One region of the Alicyclobacillus sp. TC genome, then DNA from elsewhere that is predicted to be linked to it. Evidence: riboswitches for the same ligand, from Rfam matches in the RefSeq annotation. Region 1 holds a riboswitch; the other holds the start of a gene.
What was found. Region 1 has a riboswitch for cyclic di-AMP ahead of FY534_RS05255 (C40 family peptidase). Riboswitches for the same ligand answer to the same signal wherever they lie in the genome.
Positions count from the first base shown of each region.

Region 2: another riboswitch for cyclic di-AMP. It lies ahead of FY534_RS06020 (cell wall hydrolase); the one in region 1 lies ahead of FY534_RS05255 (C40 family peptidase).

Region 1 covers NZ_CP044434.1:1,087,629-1,094,967, forward strand. The annotation lists gene FY534_RS05215 (DUF2268 domain-containing putative Zn-dependent protease) at 1-307, shown strand, start outside; gene FY534_RS05220 (hypothetical protein) at 280-2,064, shown strand; gene FY534_RS05225 (DUF488 domain-containing protein) at 2,157-2,528, opposite strand; gene FY534_RS05230 (FMN-binding negative transcriptional regulator) at 2,713-3,321, shown strand; gene FY534_RS05235 (alpha/beta-type small acid-soluble spore protein) at 3,438-3,626, opposite strand; gene FY534_RS05240 (DUF1284 domain-containing protein) at 3,725-4,153, shown strand; gene FY534_RS05245 (globin domain-containing protein) at 4,189-4,560, opposite strand; gene FY534_RS05250 (anti-sigma factor family protein) at 4,801-5,316, shown strand; cyclic di-AMP (ydaO/yuaA leader) riboswitch at 5,344-5,465, shown strand; gene FY534_RS05255 (C40 family peptidase) at 5,467-6,063, shown strand; gene FY534_RS05260 (FMN-binding protein) at 6,250-6,798, shown strand; gene FY534_RS05265 (FAD:protein FMN transferase) at 6,799-7,339, shown strand, end outside.
Region 2 covers NZ_CP044434.1:1,239,253-1,246,591, reverse strand. The annotation lists gene FY534_RS06040 (glycosyl hydrolase family 18 protein) at 1-279, shown strand, start outside; gene FY534_RS06035 (permease) at 307-804, shown strand; gene FY534_RS06030 (DNA-3-methyladenine glycosylase family protein) at 813-1,733, opposite strand; gene FY534_RS06025 (C40 family peptidase) at 2,111-2,956, opposite strand; gene FY534_RS06020 (cell wall hydrolase) at 3,068-3,784, opposite strand; cyclic di-AMP (ydaO/yuaA leader) riboswitch at 3,797-3,967, opposite strand; gene FY534_RS06015 (DMT family transporter) at 4,063-4,977, opposite strand; gene FY534_RS06010 (G5 and 3D domain-containing protein) at 5,119-5,979, shown strand; gene FY534_RS06005 (LSm family protein) at 6,087-6,374, opposite strand; gene FY534_RS06000 (YfiT family bacillithiol transferase) at 6,580-7,101, opposite strand; gene FY534_RS05995 (GNAT family N-acetyltransferase) at 7,143-7,339, opposite strand, start outside.

The DNA.
Region 1 (7,339 bases):
TCGTCCGGTCTATGAATATTGTTTTGTGCCGCCAGAAACTTTCCTTTGGACTCAGGCGAATGATGAAAAATTGCATGATATGATGCAGAGTGAGGATCAGTTGGATGATTTAAAGATGCAAATACTTTTTACCCGCCATCCCTCATTCCTCCCATTTTCGGGAATGCCTCCACGCTCTGGCTATGTATTCGCTTATCTAACTGTGAAGTCATATCTTACAAATATAAATATGGATGCAATTCATGCAGCAGCATTGGAAGCAGAATTCTATAGGAGTTTTTGTTCTTTGCTGAAGAAAATCAATTAAATGAATACGCAAGACATATTCATTCGTATCTTTTACCGATTCCAAGCTATTCTATATATGAAAAATATTCTAATAATTTAGTTGATTTTTTTCTGTGGCTGTTATACAATATTTTCGAAAGCGCTTTCGAAAATGTCATCAGACATAAGTTCCACATTATAAGATTGGAGGATGTTGTTGTGCCTAAGTTAAGACAAATGTTTTTAAGTGTAGGTGCAGCTATGACTTTATGTGTAGCTATCGCACCTTCAGTCATGGCTGATAAGAATAGTGATCATTCAAGTAACAGCTCGCCTAATACAGCTGCCAACTCGAGTAATTCTGTTCTGGTTACCGTAAATACAAAAGATCCTTTAGCGACAATATCACCCTCAGCTATTGGTGTGAATACAGCTGCTTGGGATCAAAATTTACTGGATAAATCCATCCCCAAAATGCTTAAAACGATAGGTGTCGAAGCTTTACGCTTTCCGGGTGGTTCTACGGCAGATAACTATAATTGGGAAACTGGCACAACCATTGATGCAAATGCTGGAGGAGCTGATCCAAACGTTAATTTTAACGCTTTCATGAATGTTGCCAAAAAAACAGGCGCTTCTCCTATTATTACTGTTAACTATGGTTCCAATTTTTCTGGTACTGGTGGTGGTGAACCACAGGAAGCAGCAGCTTGGGTAAAGTATGCCAATATCCTACATCACGACCATGTTGAATATTGGGAAATAGGTAATGAAGTTTATGGAAATGGATTTTACGGAGCCCAATGGGAAATTGATTTACACCATTCAAAAAGTCCTCAAACTTATGCCCAGAATGTTATTCAATTTTCTAAAGCTATGAAAGCAGTAGATCCTAAAATTCAAATTGGAGTTGTTTTAACCTGTCCATTTAATTGGCCATGGGGAGTAAAAACACCAGCAGATTGGAACAAGACAGTTTTAAATACTTTAAAGCAGGATCCGGACGCAGTAAACTTTGTGATTGTTCATTGGTATGCTCAGAATCCTGGAAATGAATCAGATAGTGGACTGCTGTCTTCTACAAGCCAGATTCCTCTCATGATGTCCGAATTGCGTCAAGAGATTTCGAATGACCTGAGTCCAGCGGCAGCAAAGCGATTAAAAGTATTCGTAACTGAAACAAATTCTGTCTCATATAATCCAGGCAAACAGACAACAAGTTTAGTTAACGCACTCTTTCTGGATGATGATATGTTAAGTTGGCTACAGTCTGGAGCAGCTAATGTAGATTGGTGGGATTTGCATAACGGGGCGTTTGCAGGAAATACCTCTTCTTCGCTCTATGGAAATACTACGTACGGCGACTATGGGCTCTTGTCTAATGGTAGCTCAGTTACAACCAGTTCTGGAAATACTGTTACTGAGCCACCCGTAAATACGCCATTTCCAACTTATTATGGTTTTGAGTTAGCTGGAGACCTTGTAAAGCCGGGGGCCACTATTGTTGGCTCTACTGCTTCTGTATCCGATATTGCTGTACATGCAACGCAATTAAGAGACGGTAAATTGGCTGTCATGATTATCAACAAGAATCCAAATAAAGTTTACCAGGTCTCGTTGGATTTAAAAGGTTTTCGGCCCAATGGAACGGGTATAGAATATACGTATGGAGAAAAAAGTAGTGGTATTACCTATCAACATTTTCATCAATTGGGTAAAACTATTTCTGTTCAACCATATTCAGTGACAGATTTCATATTCAATGGTTCTTCTCTCGGGAAAAACCAGACAAACTAGTTGCTGACTGAATTTTGAATGGTTTATCTTTAACAAATATCTGAAAGTTAACTTTTGTCTATTAAGATCGAAACCGGTTACAGAAATCAAGATTATAAATAGTCAAGTAAAAAATCATAGAGTACTACTGCATGATTGATTAACTCATTCTTGGCTCCGTAAACGAGTGTTACGGGGCTTTCTGTCACCCATTTTTTAATTTTATTTAGGGCTTCTTGGTGACTTAGACTAGTTGTTAATTCTTGATTATAGAGAATACGAAATTCAGAAAACCGTTGTGCAGGATTTTCATGAAACCATTTCCGTAATCTATCTGTTGGTGCAATTTCCTTTAGCCAAATGTCAACGTAAGCCTCCTCTTTTCGAATTCCTCGCGGCCATAATCGATCGATTAATATACGTGTACCGTCAGAAGGATCAGTTGGTATATAAATACGTTTTAAGTACAAGTTTTTATGTTTCATACCAGGCATAATCCTTTCAATTCATAGTTCATTACTGAAAAGATGATTCATAAAAAGGTAACACAACATATACAAAATTTCTGTTGTGAAGTAACCTATGGTCTCAAAGGAGCTTGCGTCAACATGTTACAATTTTTTGTGAGCGGATCGTCCAAATCGGTGACGAGCGAGGGAGTGAGTGGGAGTGTATATCCCAAAATCGTTTCAATGGCAAGATGAAGATGAAATTTCAGAGTTTATAACTCGTCATTCCTTTGCCTTACTTATAACTTCAGAGGACAATCATCCTCTTTGCACACATCTACCCATGTACTATGACAAAGATAAACAAATGCTGCTTGCGCATATGGCCAAAGCCAACTCTCAATGGAGAGCAATGGATGGTAGCCCTTGTTTATGTATCTTTTCTGGCCCGCATGCATTCATTTCACCGGAATGGTATGATCTTCCTCAATCGGTACCAACTTGGAACTATGTGGCTGTACATATTCAAGGAACCTGTCGGTTGGTTAAAGACGAAATTGAGTTAGAAGAAATTCTTGAAAAACTGATATATGCATATGAACCACATTCAAAACTTCCTATGGATTCTAAGCAGCATTATTATCAACAAATGATGAAAGCTATTGTAGGTTTTAAAGTTGAGATTGATTTAGTTGAAGGTTGTAAAAAATTGAGTCAGAATAAACCTTTAGCTGTTCAACAACGTGTAATTGAACAATTACAGGCGAAAAATGATTGGAATGACGTCCAAGTTGCTCGCTGGATGCAGAAAAATATTGTTCACAAATAAAATCAATCTTCTTCAAATGACAGTGGGCAGGAATATCCTTATTATACGCGAAAGCCTATCCGTGTGTATGGATAGGCTCGCTAAGAATTATTTTCTAAACCAAAGGTTTTCCTTGCTTACTTCATTTGGCCGGATAATTGACTTTCTGCATATGCGACCAAACGCTTGGTGATTTCCCCACCTACGGAGCCGTTTTGACGTGAAGTCGTTTCTGCTCCGAGATTAACACCAAACTCATTTGCAATCTCCCATTTCATCTGATCCAGGGCACGGCTTGGTACGAGTTTTTCGTTGTTGTTTGCCATTTTCAGTTCCCCTTTCAAAAATGATTTTGGACTGCAAAGTTATTATGTGAGAAGTTTAGTTTTCTATACACAGATTAAAAAATCGAAGGGTGACAGATTTGATTCAATTGCGCGGACATCATCTTTTATGTATGCTTGGCTTTCGAGGAATGGGTTATTCAAAAGAATTCGTGGAGCATATGAAGAATGTTTATAACCAATTGAGAATAGAGCCACAAACAGAAGTACTTATTGTCACGGGACCAGATGAATTGTGTCATTATTTTCCTGATAATCAATGTTATCATTGTGAAGATAAAAATGTTGCAGATCGCGATCAACAGATTCTAGTTAAATTAGGATTACACTCTGGTCAAAAACTGGCTTGGCAGTCAGTTGAAAGTAGAATTCGTCAGCATATGCATCCTTCGGATATAGCCGTACTTTGTAGTACATGCAGTTGGCGCTCCTATGGAGTTTGTGAAGAAGGAGTTCAAAGAATTAAGGAAGGTTATTCATTATTACCACTCCCGAAAAAGTCAGTTTGAAATCTGATTTTTTCATTTTTTAAGCATTCCAATCTTCAACGATTAATCATATGTTGAGCCGTTAATCGAAGTCGTTCTAACATAAATTCCTGAACAGAATGGTCTATCCCAATTTGATTGAGTGACTCTTCCATACAACGTATCCATTCGCTCGCATGAGCTTGAGTAATAGGATGTGCAAGATGTTTGGCTCTTAACATTGGATGACCATACATATTTGTATAAAGCGAAGGCCCTCCAAAAAATTGAGTCAAAAACATCAATTGCTTATCACGCACAGGTTTTATGTCTTCTGGAAATAGAGGACGTAGGAGTTCATTTTTTTGGACTTTTGTATAAAATATGTCAACCAGATTGGCTATTGTATTTTGACCGCCAATCGCTTCATAAATAGATTTAACTTCCATACTCCAATAAGCCTCCTGCTTTTTCATTCAACCGTATATAATTTTGCTGCAGTATGCAAATTATTGGTGAAACAAGACATAAAGCAATCCATTGATGTGCGAATTTTGATCCAGTCAGTATTCCTACAAAAATGAAAAGAGAGATTGAGAAAATACTGGTCAAGTTTAGGGGTTTTTTCGTATAATGGGTCTACATGATGAGAAAGATTGGTTAAAACTGGGGGAGACGGGAGGCAATCCATGCAATTGTGTGATTTAAGCTTGAGATATGTGGCTGGATTACTTACCGAACTTGAAAATAAACGTTTTGAGCGCCATTTACAGAATTGTGAAAAATGTCGGCAAGAAGTTGAAGAATATGTATCTTACCGTAATCTCATGATTCAAGAAAACAAGAATCAGCAAATTACAGAAACAGACACGCTACTTACTCATGCTAAAGTGTATGTATTTCCTCAACGGCACTTACAAAATCAATCTCGAATGGGTAAAATATTTGGTTTAAAAGCTCGTTCCTTTTTTATAAAAGTACCCCAATCTATTGCGGCTTTAATGGTAATTGCTGTTGCTTTCTTTTCATTTTGGGCACATCTGCCAGCCCATCAAGTGGTCGTCAAAGCTGAGGGAATTGTAACTCGAGAAGTACCTCATTCCGTATCGGTGAAATTTGATTCAGTTTTGAGTAAAGCTCATGAATTAGAAAATCGTTTGGAAAACTATAGACTTCTTTCTAACTATTTTGCAATGAAATTATGACAAAGTGTTTGTTAGCATAAAGTCCGAACCAAAAAACAGCCGAATCCCATTTAGGGTACGGGGGATACAATTTGGGGTGAATGCGCCAACGCGCATGGGCGACCTCCGTCCTAACCCGTCAACTAACCTCGGAGGCAAGGGGAGGACTTTATGAAAATAAAAGCAGCCTTATTGGCTTTAACATCCATTGCAGTATTTTTGCCTGCTACCAGTCAAATTGCAATGGCAAAAACTTATCATCGTACACCCATTTATTCGTTTTCCAGCAATAGCTACGTCAAATCTCAATTGGCGTATAACGGTCAACTACCTCCAGGAGTCACTTATCAGCCATCTGTTCAACCGTTAGCTGGAATCCACGCGACACCAGAAGAGAAGTTTCAAGCTATATTGACAGTAGCAGAAAGTAAGTTAGGCACTCCCTATCGATGGGGGCATAACGAAGATAGAGGTCAGTATGGTTTTGACTGCTCTAATTTTACAGCCTATGTTTATCATCATGCGCTCGGCTATGTTATGAGTGGAGCTTCGCAAGTACAATATCACGATGTAGGTTGGCAGGTACCTATTTCGGATATGCAACCTGGGGATTTGGTTATTTTTAACCATGGTGGTCATGTTGCGATTTATATTGGAAATGGTCAGATGATTGAAGAAGGCGGCGGTTTGGGTAAAGTAGGTATTGCACCTTTACATCCTGGAACGTATTGGTACAATCACATCACTACTGTCAAACGTATGTTTTAAAAGTGAAACTTTCTATAGGGCTTGTCCCTCTCGTCATCTTTAGATGACGAGAGGGACAAGCCCTTTTTTTTATTCATGACTCCACAAGTTCTTCATAACCATCGGACAAATACTTCAACACCTAGAAGGCCACTTTTATTAATCTATGACGGAGAATAGGAATCGGGTGAAAGTGGTGTTTATCGATTGCTCAAAACTACTCAATCCAAATGGTTAACATTATCTACAGCCGCTGTAGGAGCTATCTATGCTGCAGGTTTTTTCTATACGGAACCGACAGTTCAGGCATTAAATCCACAGATCTTAGATCAAAAAAATGCAAGTGAGTCCAACAAGGTATTCCATCAAATGGGAAAAGAACATCACGAGACTAGGTCATTCCACAAAGCATTATCATCAACAACAACTCCTGCAAATCATCAAACATCAAATTCAGACAAGTCTCAACATAAGAGCGATAGCAGTTCTCTTTATAAGGACGGTATTTACCAAGGAGTGGGCACGAACGCTTATGGTAGCGTCGGTGTTTCTGTAACGATACAGAATGGAAAAATCACTCAAGTGCAGATCACTCAATGTACCACTCATTATCCACAATCCGTTATTGATCCGGTTTTACCAAACGAAGTTGAAGCTAAGCAGACGTGGCAAATTGATATTGTCTCTGGAGCCACAGCAAGTACTCAAGATTTTGCTATGGCTGTCTATCAGGCTTTGCAAGCTGCAAAGGCTTAAATGGAGGAATTTATCCTGAGCAAAGAACTTCAACTCTATCATCATCAAGTGCTTGCTTTAGGTACAAAAGTTGATTTTTGGGTTTCCATAGAGGGTAATTCATCTGAAGATGTTAGAAAAAATTTGCAACAAGCAATTTCAGTTTTCAACCTCGTAGAGGAAACCTGCAGTCGTTTTCTTGAACACAGTGCGTTACGACGTCTTTCACAACAAATTGGTGAGGATGTTCAAGTACCTGTTCTATTATTCGAGGTTATCCAATTCAGTTTAGAATTGGCCAAGATGACTCATGGACGATTTGACCCGACCATAGGTGGATGGCTAGAGAAAGGTGGTTTTGTCACAAATTATTTGACTGGAAACAAATTGGATTTATGCGAAAAAATAGATTTTAATGCTTCCTATCGTGATGTAAAGCTTGATGTGGAGAAAAAAACCGTTCGCTTAATGAAACCGCTCCTCTTGGATGTGGGAGCTACCGCAAAAGGGCTAGCACTTGATTTGGTAGTTCATTGTTTTTCTGAATATCCAGGATTTTGTA
Region 2 (7,339 bases), 150 kb from region 1:
GTGAACAGCGAAGCCGTTGGACTTGACAGTGTTGCTTCGATTCTTGCTGAACATCAAGCCAAATCCGAATATCAGCCAAGTCTCGATCTTATGTATGCTCAATATCCAGTCAATGGTGGAACCGAAGAAGTATGGTATGCCAATCAACAGACATTTTCCGACAAGCTTCAACTTGTCAATAACGACGGTTTAGCTGGAGTAGCTGTTTGGTCATTGCCATTTTCACAACCTTCAATATGGACAAGCATGATCAATAATTTACAGAAAGTGGTAACTTAAGGGTAGGGTAGGAGGGGGCGATAAAATTTGGACAGAATCCTGCTGACAGTAGGTCTGTGTACTATTGGCACTTACACTATTCTTATGTTCTACAAACCTGAATTGGCTCATGATGGTGTAGAATCCAGTTTATCCATGTTGATTCAAGCGATGCCATGGATGCTTGTATCCATGTTTATCGCAGGTCTCATTTCTCAGGTTATAGATACAAAAGTCATTGCCCGATTTCTTGGACCACAAAGTGGATTGTCTGGAATCATCATAGGAGCACTTTTTGGATTGATGGGAACCGGATCGCGCTGGGCAGTTTATCCTTTAGCCGCTGGACTTTTAAACGCCAAAGCAGCTCCAGGGGCGGTTTTCAGTTTTCTTACATCTTGGCAGCTTGTTTCTTTACCACGCATACCTGCTGAATTTCCTTTTCTTGGAGTTCCCTATACGATATTACGAGCAGTTGTCTCTTTTATTGTTTCGATTATAGGTGGTCTCCTCCTTGAATGGATTTCTAAAATATTCCTAACTTAAACACCCATTTATCTATTTGACGTATGGCCTGGTAATGGATGACGTAAACTGTGCCATACATAATAAGTGACATAACTGCGAAAAGGAGCAAACATCTCACCGAGTCGCTTGGTTTCATCAAGATTGGGACGATCCGGCAAAATAAGAAGATTGGCAAGACCCTTCTGCAATCCCACATCTGCGCTTGGCCATTCATCAAGCATTCCCACCCCAAAAAGCAGCAGACACTCCACTGTCCAGAAACCCACTCCCTTCACCGGCAGTAAACGCTCAAACCACTCCTCGCGAGAAATACCACGCCATTTTTCAAGCGGCAGTTGTTCTTCAACCACACTTCGAGCAATGCTGAGTATTGTCTCGGCCTTGCGATTGTTCAATTGTATTTGCCGTAAATCATCCACAGAAAATCGCAATAAGGATTCTGCGGCTGGAAAAGTGAAAATTTCTTCTACAAATGGATTTTCAACGTGATCACCCGCTAATCGAACCAGCCTATTCACAAGAGTGGCAGCAAATTTAGTGTTTAACTGTTGCCCGATGATGGTACGGATGAGCGATTCGAAAAGCGTTGGATCGTGTACTGGACGCAACCCGCGAAAGCGTTCAAAAAGTATGGCTGCAGGTGTATGTTGCAATGTCTCATACATCGCTTCTACGTCGTCTGTAAAACTAAGTGTGAGTGCCAAATGTGCCTTCAATTCTGTTTGTTCTTGATAAGAAAGGTTGCGATTGGTCTCTATCTTCAACACACTATCCATACAGCGGCTTTTGACTGCGGAAGCACGGTAAACAATGGGTTTATTTCCCGTCCAAAAAGTACGAATGAGCGTATGGTCCTGAACATGGACTGTAATATCTTCTCGAACGGCAAACCGCTCTATGGTAGCGTCCCAATCAAACGGTTGGGGAAGATCAACAAGAAAAATCATGAACGGATCTCCTTTTCAGACGGAAGTGTTGAGAAACGTCTCATCAATAGATTAAGGAATTCCAAACTGTTCAGCAAATCCTCTCATTGTCCTTCCTGTTTTGAAACAAAAAACTGCCCCTGCAGGGACAGCTTTTTTGTTCTGAATTTGTAAAAATTGTTAAATTACGCAACCGGTGTTGTGGTGCAGGTAGTTACCGAATAGGGCACGAGCAGGATAAAGAGCACAAAGATGATGAGAAATACTACAGCCCAGCGAGTATATCCTCCAAATACTCCGTACATCTAAGAGCACCTCCCTTGAGCGGTTTCTGCTCTTACAGTACGTAGCAGTCCAGATTTATGCCATGGACATTCGCCCGATTGACAAACATCTGGTTAGGAGTTAGGAATGACCTGGCGAGCAAAAACTAAAGCATGCCCAAACCAAGTCGAATACAGTGAAACTTGGACTACTTTTCCGTATCCCCCACCTTCTTCAATGAGCATTCCGTTACCTTCATAAATCCCCACATGTCCTCCACCTGTCGGGTTATTGGCTGTTCGGAAGAAAAGCAAATCTCCTTCACGAATTTGCGACAGTGGAACAGGTGTTCCTACATGATAACGTTGATATACGGACGACGATGAAAAGCGGATGCCAAGAGCAGTCCGATAAACCCAAGCCGTAAAATTTGAGCAGTCAAAACCTACACCAGGAACCTGATGCCCCCACCAATAAGGGACACCCAGTTGGGTACGGGCTACAGCAATCACTTTGTTAGCCTCTATTTTCCACTCTGGCAAAGATGACGAAGGAGAGGTTGCAGAACTCAATCCATTTGTGTTTACAGTCGTATTTGCTGAAAGATCCGATGATGCAGTGTTTGTTGAAGAAGGAGCAACTGTTTGAGTACTATCGGTTGTTACCAGATGGACAAACCTGCTACTCGTGGTCAAAAAAACATCTTGACCTTGCCAATCAACCTCATACCAGTAGTTGTTATATTTTTTTACCAACGGTGCTTGCTCCGATAATTCTAATTTACCTACCACAGGAGAATAGATAGATGGTGAGCGAAACATGTCTACCCAACCGTGATTCGTCTCTACATATTCGCTGGAATTGGACGACAGATTTGCAGCCCAAACTTCGTTTGGCTGAACAAAGGCGAGAACTGTTGATGCAGCTGCCAAGACGCCAGCGCCTTGCCAAAACCATTTGGCAAATCTGTTGTTTTTCACAAAATGCACCTCTTTTTTGTTTTATTATTTAAAATTTTCTGTTATATAAGTTTAGTAAATAAAATATAAACTTTTTAAAAATCTAACCAGTAATGGCTTTCTACAAAACCATCACTGTGCAAAAATAAACGGCCCAATTTGTTCAATGGTTGGTTGATCCCAGACCCAACTGTTAGAAGCGGTTTTGGATGGATTATAAAAAACATACGCATTAGGTACTAGATTTTCATGGTTGTCCAACACATCTTCGGCAGCAGTCCAAGCGCTAGCCACAGGAGTCTGATAGATAAAACCGTTCGTGGTACAAGTAAACTGCGCATAACCGTTCGTTTTCTGGAATATTACCCCATAAGCAGTGTTTGGGTAATCTGGATTTTGCATACGATTCCAGACAACATCCCCCACTGCAATTTGAGCATTGAGCGGGGTACCCTGAGCTTCAGCAGAAATTAAATGGGCTAACCAATATAGATTACTATTGTAAGTAGCCTCTGAATAATCAGCATTTGCGGTTGGAGATGAACTTGAATTTATTTGGTTGGTGTTGGCCACAATAGAAGAAGATGTACGGCTTGAGACTGGCAAATTCAGTACTGTGCCAATCAACATATCGCGCGGAGTGACCTGAGGATTAGCTGCTTCCAATGAAGCTAGAGAGATATGGTAGGCTTGAGAAATTTTCCATAATGTATCGCCTGCTTGTACGGTGTACGTTGACATCGTATCTGCATGGGCAACCGTCATATGTGTGGCCGCAAAAAAAGATACTGCTACGACCGGAGCAGCGATTTGCAAAGTTCGCTTCTTTAAAAATTGTTTTTTCAACATAATGTGTAAACGACTCCCTCTCGAGAATTGCCTCCGAGGTTAGCTGTCGGGTTCAGGCGATCGAGTACGCCTGTCCAAATTTGGATTCACCCCTAGAAGGCGATCGGGCAATTGCATCATTCCCGCACCTTCATACTGAAAATCCCCCGTACGCTGCTATTAGCGATTCGGCTTGAAGCAGAAGATTACTAACAAGCTAACATAAAAAATTATTGAATTCATTCTAAAATAATTTACTTGATTACCATTTTTTATATAAACATTATCATTTTTCTACCTCATTGACTGATTTCATCATGATTTTTCCATGTTAGTTTCCATCGAATGGAAGTATCGCTCAACCACATGCCTAGCAAAATGAAAAAAGCTCCGAACCATGTGAAGAAACCTAACTTCTGCTGATCTAAAAGCCAAGCCACAAGAGCAGCGAATACCGGTTCTAACGTAAAAATAACTGCAGATTGAGAAGCGCTCAAATAACGTTGAGCAACATTTTGAATCCAATAAGCAATAGAGGTACCCATAATGCCGTTGACAAGCAGAGAAATAACCACTTTGGGCTGCAACCAATTTGCCAGATTCCATACTGAATGAGGGTAGACCAAAAAGGAGTATATTGAAAAACAAATTGACATGGTTGCAATTTCAACAAAAGCCAGATAGAGAGGTGAGATGAAAGGGGCTGCCTTTTCTACCATGACGATTTGTAACGCCATAAACAACGCACAAAATAAACCTTCCAGGATGCCAGGTTGCATATGAATTAATCCTGGTCCACAAAGTAGATATAAACCGCCTGCTGCGAACCATGTTCCCACCCAGACACGGACACCCATTCTCTTTTTTTTCTGAATAACCGAACTGATAAACGGTACCATGACCACTGAAAGTCCTGTCAAAAAGCCACTTGTTGCGGGTGAAGTGGTCTCTAGTCCAAAAGTTTGCAAGGCATAACCAAGCATTAATACCAGACCAATTCCTGCACCTATCCACGTCGATTGCCAATTCATTTGTTTTCGCAGGTCACGTTTCCAAAACACGAAGGGCAGCATACAAAAACTAGCTAATAGAAAGCGGATCGCCAAAAATGGCAGGGCAGGTACATCCGAAAGTGCTGATTTCGTTAAAGTAAATGTTACTCCCCAAACCAATGTAACTAGGATTAAAGAAATCAAAGCTATAGGTTTATTCATATGTATTGTGCCTCTTTTCCCAAACGAGAACTGCAAACCTAAAGATACGGTAAAAACTCTGTCATGAAAAGAGAGGCTGGTGCATAGTCTGAATGACAAACCAGCCAATCCAATTCATTATTTTTCGATAGGGGTGAGCAATTGCTTAAGCCAGGTATGATGCCGGTAACCATTTCAGCTCTGATTGCCTCGCTGATTGCCGATGGAGCTACTACATTGGTTCCTTCTTCTCATCAGGAAACTACTACCCTGTTTCCGAAAGCGAATTCAATTTATATCAATAATGAAAATTCTAGTTTACAGGCGCAAAATAAATCACAATGGCTAAAAATTAGATTACAAAAAAAAGAAAACTCTAAAAAATCGTTCATGACAAGTCTTCATACAGACCATCGGTTTATGCAAAAACATGTGGTAACCACCATCAGCAAGCGAAGATTACCATTTGAAACCTTTATAGAAAAAACAACTCGTTTGCCAGTAGGTCAATACCACGTCTTGCACTCTGGCGAAGAAGGCATTGCTGAGATTAAACAGGTGCGCGTTTTTTTAGATGGTCGTATGTTGCAACAGGCCGAACACGTTCAAACCATCCGCCCCCCAACTCCCCGTGTTCTCTTAGAAGGGATTGCTCCAGTTTTACCACCTATTCAATCCCAAACTTACAATCAATCTAATCCTGAAAGTACGCTCAGTGCGAGAAGCAGCAATAATTTGCAAAGTGCCGAAACTTTAACGGTGGTTGCTACGGCATACGTTGCAGGCGGAATTACTGCAACAGGAAGACCTGCTGAACCAGGCGTTATCGCGGTCGATCCGTCTGTCATCCCCCTCGGTTCGGTGGTCTATATCCCTGGATTTGGAGACTTAATTGCTGCCGATACGGGAGGCGCTATTCAGGGAGATCGAATAGACATCTGTATGGCTACCGAACAAGAGGCGTTGGATTTTGGTAGAAGGACACTCACACTGTACGTGCTGAAGCCTGGTTCAGCATCCTAAGTTCAAATCCCTCACCGTAAATTTAGCAGATGATATATGAGTAACGCCGGCTCGCAGGGAGCCGGCTACCATGAGGAAAAGTTGATGCTTCATACAAAAAACAGAACTTACCACCACCAAGCCCATGGCCAAAATGCAGCTATAGCAAGCCAGGGCAAGAAAAAGAATGGCCACCATGCTTCTTCAACGTCTTCCTGCGATCCGTTCTTGCGGGTTAAGACTTCGTATTGTGCTTGCTCTTGACAATTGGCTGGCTGCCATTGACCACGCAAAGGGCGCAGGTAGATTCCATCGTTAGTGACGGAATGCAGGATACCGTGATGGATGGCTCCATTATGAGTGCGAACAACTACACGCTGCCCCACATATGGTGTGACATGCGCACGAGTCACCATGTCTACTCTCCTCCTATAGAGTGAATTTCCACAAAACTGGTTTGTGGTCATCTACACTCTACGCGAAGGAAGGATTTGGACATCACGATATTCGTCCACATGGACGAGCGGAACTTGGCATATTTATAGATAAATTGTGTCATCCATCATGTCAAATGTGCTATTGATCTAAAATTCATTCCACCCCAGCAACGAGAGAAACAATTTACCAACCCATTCTTTCCCGCAAATTAATAATTTGTGCTATATGGTGTCTGTTATGCCAAGAATAAACACCGAGCGCTTTATTTAGGTCCCACACCCCACTTACAGGATGGACAAAAGTACGTGTAAAATCTTTATCAGACATATTTTTGAGTAAAATGGACCAACGTTCATGAATCAATGTAAACAACTGCAACGATGAAGCAATGGGCACATGAATATCAGGAAGTTCTGCCCATAAGTTTTCTTTGACCGCCATGATTTGTGGATTATCTTCGGTTAAAGCGCTCTTAAATCTTGCATACACTAACATATCGTTTTCAGCCAAATGATGGACAATTTGTCGAATCGTCCAGCCTCCATCACGATAGGGTATGTCCAACTGTTCTCCTGATAATCCTTCAACAGCATGATTCAGTTTGGAAGGTGCTTCAACAATATCTTGAATCCACTTCCCCCTACCCAATTCTGTTACATTTTCAACGAATACAAATTTTCCGATTGGATAGCGAATATCCTCCATTAGTCTGCCTCCTGAGATGCTTTTTCTCTATTCTTTGCAGATCACTTTGCAGAAGAATACATCAATAACCAACTGTTTTGCCAGGTTCCTTCATGAATTTCATGATGTTGTAAATACTTCCATTTACGAAAACCCGCTTTTTCATAACAGCGGATAGCTCTTACATTCCATTCAAACGGATCAGCCACAATTCGATGAACTTTGCAATCCCATTCTAGATATTGCACCAATGATGTCA